Pararhizobium capsulatum DSM 1112: one gene and its partner. The protein of the gene in region 1 interacts with the protein of each later gene in a pairwise test. Links are inferred from orthologs where the notes say so. Each region holds a gene or a part of one and is shown in the gene's direction. Other genes may lie near its edges.

What was found.
Region 2: the proteins of QO002_RS12825 (region 1) and QO002_RS18825 interact in binary tests that used the Escherichia coli proteins (3 or more experiments, as listed by UniProt). The link is inferred for Pararhizobium capsulatum DSM 1112 from one-to-one orthologs.

The regions. Positions count from the first base shown.
Region 1 is NZ_JAUSVF010000001.1:2,622,960-2,626,147, reverse strand. The notes cover bases 72-2,878. They hold QO002_RS12825 (cysteine desulfurase family protein), read left to right. Parts: upstream 72-795; coding sequence 796-1,962; downstream 1,963-2,878. Other genes in these bases: sufB (Fe-S cluster assembly protein SufB), read left to right, coding at 2,103-2,878; QO002_RS12830 (alpha/beta hydrolase), read right to left, coding at 72-573. In the rest of the region: more of QO002_RS12830, read right to left, coding at 1-71; more of sufB, read left to right, coding at 2,879-3,188. UniProt on the Escherichia coli protein: Master enzyme that delivers sulfur to a number of partners involved in Fe-S cluster assembly, tRNA modification or cofactor biosynthesis. Catalyzes the removal of elemental sulfur from cysteine to produce alanine.
Region 2 is NZ_JAUSVF010000001.1:3,907,228-3,910,607, forward strand. Bases 255-3,253 are described here. They hold QO002_RS18825 (sulfurtransferase TusA family protein), read left to right. Parts: upstream 255-1,635; coding sequence 1,636-1,872; downstream 1,873-3,253. Other genes in these bases: QO002_RS18820 (L,D-transpeptidase family protein), read left to right, coding at 255-1,636; QO002_RS18830 (CobW family GTP-binding protein), read right to left, coding at 1,886-3,022; QO002_RS18835 (D-alanyl-D-alanine carboxypeptidase family protein), read right to left, coding at 3,062-3,253. Outside these bases: more of QO002_RS18820, read left to right, coding at 158-254; more of QO002_RS18835, read right to left, coding at 3,254-3,380. UniProt on the Escherichia coli protein: Sulfur carrier protein involved in sulfur trafficking in the cell. Part of a sulfur-relay system required for 2-thiolation during synthesis of 2-thiouridine of the modified wobble base 5-methylaminomethyl-2-thiouridine (mnm(5)s(2)U) in tRNA.

The DNA.
Region 1 (3,188 bases):
GAAGTGGTTGGCGCCGGGCAAAGTCTTGTGGGTGATCAGGATGCCCTTCTGTGCCTTCAGCTTCTCAACGAGCGTATTGACGTCCTTCTCCGGCGCGACCTTGTCCAGATCTCCGTTGATGATCAGGCCCGAGGACGGGCAGGGGGCGAGGAAGGAGAAGTCGTAGGTGTTCGGCTGCGGCGCGATCGACATGAAACCTTCGATCTCCGGGCGGCGCATCAGAAGCTGCATGCCGATCCAGGCGCCGAAGGAATAACCGGCGACCCAGCAGCTCTTCGAATCCGGATGCATGCTTTGCACCCAGTCGAGAGCCGAGGCGGCATCGGACAATTCACCGGCGCCGTGGTCGAACTCGCCCTGGCTGCGGCCGATGGAGCGGAAGTTGAAGCGGAGCGTCGTGAAGCCGCGCTTCTGGAACATGTAGAACAGCTGGTAGACGATCTGGTTGTTCATCGTGCCGCCGAACTGGGGGTGCGGATGAAGGACGATGGCGATCGGTGCGTTCTTCTGCTTGGAAGGCTGGTAGCGGCCTTCAAGGCGACCGGCGGGGCCGTTGAAAATGACTTCGGGCATTGTTTCTCCGGGTATGCGTATGGTCCTAAAAAACCGATTCAGACACTGAACTGTCTTGACGAAATCACTCAGCTTTTCTAAAACACAGTTTAGAACCATTCAAAACTGATCACGGGCTTCCGTGGTGATGTCGTCTCTTACGGCAAGCGAAGCGAAAATTTCAAGAAAAATGCACCGGCCGTTTGCCTTTAGATGGGTTGAGGCCGCTGTTTGGCAAGGATCATGACGCAAGCGCGCATCTATATGGACTGGAATGCGACGGCGCCGCTTCTGACCGAAGCGCGCGATGCCTGCTTGTCCGTGCTTGATCTGGTCGGCAATGCTTCGTCCGTTCATGCCGAAGGTCGGCGGATGCGGATGATGATCGAGAACGCGCGTCGCTCCGTTGCTACGTTGTGCGGTGCTTCTGCTGCAAGCGTGATCTTCACCAGCGGTGCGACGGAAGCGGCCAATCTGGTCCTCACTCCTGATTTCCGCATGGGCAAGACGCCGCTGAGGATCGGCCGGCTTTATGTGTCCGCGATCGAGCATCCGGCTTTTCGCGAGGGCGGGCGTTTTGCCAGCCAGGACGTTGAAGAAGTTCCAGTCACGCCAGCCGGCATGATCGATCTCGATGCGCTGAAGGCAGTGCTCGCCGGCCATGATCGGGCGAGCGGTCTTCCGATGGTCGCGGTCATGCTCGCCAACAATGAGACAGGTATCCTGCAGCCGATGGAAACCGTGGCAGCGCTTGTCAAGGAAGCTGGTGGCATCCTTGTCGTCGATGCGGTGCAGGCGGCAGGTCGCGTTTCCTTGTCGATCGAGGAGATCGGCGCGGATTTCATGGTGGTTTCGTCCCATAAAATCGGCGGACCAAAGGGGGCCGGTGCGCTTGTCGCGCGTGGCGAGATCCTCATGCCGTCAGCCTTGATCCGTGGTGGCGGCCAGGAAAAGGGGCATCGCTCCGGAACCGAAAATCCCGTCGCCATCGCCGGCTTTGGCGCGGCGGCTGATATCGCGACGAAGGATATCGAAGCCTGCATGACATTGATTGCAGCTAAGCGCGACCGGTTGGAAAGTGCGATGATGGCCGCGGCACCTGATGTGTTGATCCATGGTCGCGACGGCGCACGTATCGGCAACACGTCTTTCTTCACGATTCCCGGCTTGAAGGCCGAGACGGGGCAGATTGCTTTCGACCTGGAAGGCATTGCCCTTTCGGCCGGTTCCGCCTGCTCGTCGGGCAAGGTCGGGCAGAGCTATGTGCTGACGGCGATGGGGCATGATGCCGGGCAGGGCGCACTGCGTCTTTCCATCGGTCCGTCGACGACCGATACGGATATCGACAGATGTGTAGAGGTCTTTTCGAAGATTTCGGGGCGGCGGCGGCTTTCGGGCGCTGCGGCATGACGAGAAAGTTGCGGAAAGGGAATTTTCCGCTTGGCAAACGGGGTGAAAATCGCCCTTTAGCCATTACATAAGCGATACGCCGAAAACGTATCGGATTGACAAGCTGCCGGACCTTGGATCCGGCAAGATTGGAGAACGACATGGCAGCTGTGCAGGAAACAATCGATCAGGTCGCCCTGATCGATGTGGACCAGTACAAATATGGTTTTGAGACCAAGATTGAAATGGACAAGGCTCCCAAGGGTCTGTCCGAGGATATCATCCGCTTCATCTCCGAGAAGAAGCAGGAGCCGGAATGGATGCTCGAATGGCGTCTCGATGCCTATCGTCGCTGGTTGACGCTGGAAGAACCGAAATGGGCTCGCGTCGATTATCCGAAGATCGATTTCAACGACATCTATTACTACGCCGCGCCAAAGGGCCAGACCGGCCCGAAGTCGCTCGACGAAATCGATCCTGAACTACTGAAGGTTTATGAAAAGCTTGGCATTCCGTTGCGCGAGCAGGAAATGCTGGCCGGCGTGAAGACCTCGAAGATCGCCGTCGACGCTGTCTTCGACTCCGTATCGGTTGTCACGACGTTCAAGGAAGAGCTGAAGAAGGCCGGCGTAATCTTCATGTCGATCTCGGAAGCCATCCGCGAATATCCCGATCTCATCAAGAAGTACCTCGGCTCGGTCGTTCCGACGACGGACAACTATTACGCAACGCTCAACTCGGCCGTCTTCACCGATGGCTCTTTCGTGTTCGTGCCGAAGGGCGTTCGTTGCCCGATGGAACTGTCGACCTACTTTCGCATCAACGAGAAGGACACCGGCCAGTTCGAGCGCACTCTGATCATCGCGGAAGAAGGCGCCTACGTCTCCTACCTCGAAGGCTGCACTGCACCGCAGCGCGATGAAAACCAGCTGCATGCCGCCGTGGTCGAACTCGTTGCGCTTGACGATGCCGAGATCAAGTATTCCACCGTCCAGAACTGGTATCCGGGCGACAAGCAGGGCAGGGGCGGCATCTACAACTTCGTCACCAAGCGTGGCGATTGCCGTGGCAACCGCTCGAAGATCTCGTGGACGCAGGTCGAAACCGGCTCGGCGATCACCTGGAAATATCCGAGTTGCATCCTGCGCGGTGACGACAGCCGCGGCGAGTTCTACTCGATCGCCGTTTCTAACGGCTATCAGCAGATCGACAGCGGCACGAAGATGATCCACCTCGGCAAGAACACG
Region 2 (3,380 bases), 1.3 Mb from region 1 along the record:
AAGCCAAATCTTGGCCATAATCATAGGGTCAGGGAATGGTAGGCACGGGGCGGGCCTGCAAGGTTAATAATTTGTGAAGTATAAGGACGTATTGATTCCGGTGCTCCGTCTCGGGGAATCAGTAGATTTGACTGCAATTCATAATGGGCTCTTGCCAATGCGTCTGAGAAATCTCGTTATCATAGCTGCCGTCGCTGCCCTGCTTGCAGGCTGCACGAACGAGACGCTCGATGCATTTGATCAGGCCGACGTCGATATCAAGAGCGTCAAGAACAAGACAACATACGAGCTTTCCGGCAAAATCGTCGCCAATATGCGGGCGGCAAATATGCCGAAGAACTCTCCGGTCATGATCCGCATCTTCAAGGAAGAGGGCGCTCTCGAAATCTGGAAGGCGACCGCCGACAACCGTTTCGCGAAACTGCGTGAGTACAAGATCTGCGCCTGGTCCGGCAAGCTCGGCCCCAAGGTCAAGGAAGGCGACCGCCAGGCGCCGGAAGGCTTCTATCCCCTTGGCCCCGGCCAGATGAACCCGAATTCCAGCTATTATCTCGCCATCAACACCGGTTTCCCCAATCGCTACGACCAGGCGAATGGCCGCCATGGCACCGACCTGATGATCCATGGCGCCTGCTCGTCTTCCGGCTGCTATTCGATGACCGACGAGCAGATGCAGGAAATCTTCGCGCTCGCACGCGACGCCTACAAGGGCGGCCAGCAGACGATCCAGCTTCAGGCCCTGCCCTTCCGCATGACCGCGGAAAACATGGCCCGCCACAAGAACAGCCCGAACATCGAATTCTGGAACATGCTGAAGGTCGGCTACGACCAGTTCGAGATCACCAAGCGGCCGCCGGAAGTCAACATCTGCGAAAAGAAATACGTCTTCAACCAGCAGACTGACGGCAAGTTCAATCCAGCCAGCCAATGCCCGGCTATGTCGACGCCATCAACGATGCAGGTGGCGCTGGCGAGCTACAACAAGAAATACGACCAAGACTACACCAAGGCCCTGAAAAAATACGATGGCATGGTGTGGTACGAGCCGAGTGAAGCCGAACGCAAGGCCATTGTCGCCAAGCAGCGCGTCGGCAAGGAACTCGCCTATGCGCCGACCGGCACGTCGCTCGACGCCGGCAAGCTGATGAAGGCCGAGGAACTCGAAAAGCTCGAAGCAAAGCGCGCCGAACTCGCGGAAGCCAAGAAGGCGATCGAGATCCAGACGGCCGAGCTTGAAAAGAGCACCCGCGGCGGCAAGAACGTGCCGGTTCCGGTCGAAAACCCGATGCCGCGGCCAATCGAGCAGGCGTCTGCCGAAACGACGACGGCCAAGAAGAGCTTCTGGAGCCTGTTTGGCGCCAGGGACGTAGCGGAACCGCAACCAGCCCCCGCCTCGACATTGGTTGAAGGTGGACCGGATGCGGCTCAGCAGCCAGCCCAGCAGACCGCCTCCGTCCCCGCACAGCCTGAGAAGGCCGTGCAAACGTCGGCGACAGAAGCAAAGCCTGCCGCCGCAGCAGCGGCTGCCCCGCAGGCCGCACAGGCTGGCGACATAGCGGCAACCGATCAGGCTGTCATCGGACAGCCGGAAGAAGCCCCCAAGAAAAAGCCGTTCTGGAAGTTCTGGGGCAAGTGATGCCCGATACGGATGCCGTGGTTTATGACCTCAAGGGGCTGAAATGCCCCCTGCCGGTCCTGAAAACCCGCAAGCGCATGCGCACGCTCACCCCCGGCGCACTGATCGCGATCGAAACCACTGATCCGCTGGCGGTCATTGACGTCCCGCACTTCTGCAACGAGGACGGCCACACGCTGGAGCAGACAGATGCCGTGACCGGCGGCCACCGCTTCCTCATCCGCAAGAAGGCGTAGCGAGCCCGGACAGTTACATCTTCAAACCGGGAACCGCGAGCGGATTGTCTTCCAGCGCCTGACGATCAGCCCGGTCGATGGAGGGGCGGCCGGTGAAGGCATTGAAGAGATCACGCACAAAAGCCTCTTCCAAACCCTTGGTGATGATCACCATGCGGGTGCGCCGGTCATTCGGATCGGGCCAGGCGGCCAGCCGCTGCGGCGGATGGAAGACACTCTGGACACCGTGGAGGATCAGCGGTCGCTCCGGCCGGTCGGACATCGCAACGACGGCCTTCATGCGCAGGAGCTTTTCACCATGCGCCGAGCGCAGCAGATCAATGAACATGTCCAGCGCCATCGGATCGATCGGCCGGTCATGGACGATGCTGAAGGAACGGATATCCGAACCGTGACGGTTCTCGTCATGATGGTGGTGATGATCGTGTCCATCATGATCGTGGCCGCAATGATCGTGGCCAGCATGATCGTGGCGGGCTTCGTCCTGCAGCCAGCGGCCGACATCGGCAATCTTCGTCGTGGGATCATAGAGGCCGCAGTTGAAAAGCTCGGCCTTGCCGGCGAAGGGCGTGTCGCCGTCAATCAACTGGGCGCGGGGATTGAGCGCCAATAAGCGTGCCTTCAGGGCTTCAATGGCTTCAGCCGAGGCGAGCGTGGCTTTCGACAGCACCAGCCGGTCCGCCATCGCCACCTGCTTGGCGGCCTCTTCGTGATTGTCGAGCGTCGAGACGCCATTGACCGCATCGACGACGGTCACAACGCCGTCCAACTGGTAGCTCTGCGCCAGGATGGGATTGCCGATGACCGATTGCAACACCGGCGCCGGATCGGCAAGGCCGGTTGTTTCGATGACGACGCGCTTCAGCGGCCGGATGCGGCCCGTCTGCATGCGGTCCATCAGATCCGCGAGCGTATCAACGAGCTCGCCACGGACGGTACAGCAGACGCAGCCATCGGCAAGCTCGATGATACCATCGCTGGAGGCTTCGACCAGCAGATGATCGAGCGAGACATCGCCGAACTCATTGATGATGACGGCCGTATCGGAAAGATCCGGATCCTTCAGCAGCCGGTTGAGCAGCGTTGTTTTGCCGGCACCGAGAAAACCGGTCAGGATCGATACCGGCACCGCGTTCGAAGATGCAGTCATGAAATGTCCGATCGGATAAGGCGACGCCCGAAGCTGCTTTTAGAAAGTCGGCCGCGGAACCGGGATCGGCACGTTGGCTGCATCCCCCTGCCCGCCGGCCACCTGGCCCTTGGTGTCAGTGGAGCCGCTGCCCGGCAGCAGTTCGGCCGAAACCAGCCGCAGGGGCCGGTCGATCTGGTGGATGAAGGGCGACAACAGCTTCTGGCGACCCGCCTCGTCGCGACCTTCGCTGCGAACCTTGGCGGCATGGGCCGAGCAGATTTCCTTGCTGACATCCGCAACCGTATCGCGGGTCTCGCCATAAGGCGCAATCTCGCCGAGGCCCGGCTTGCTGGCGCTGCTTTCGGTGAGCGCCATC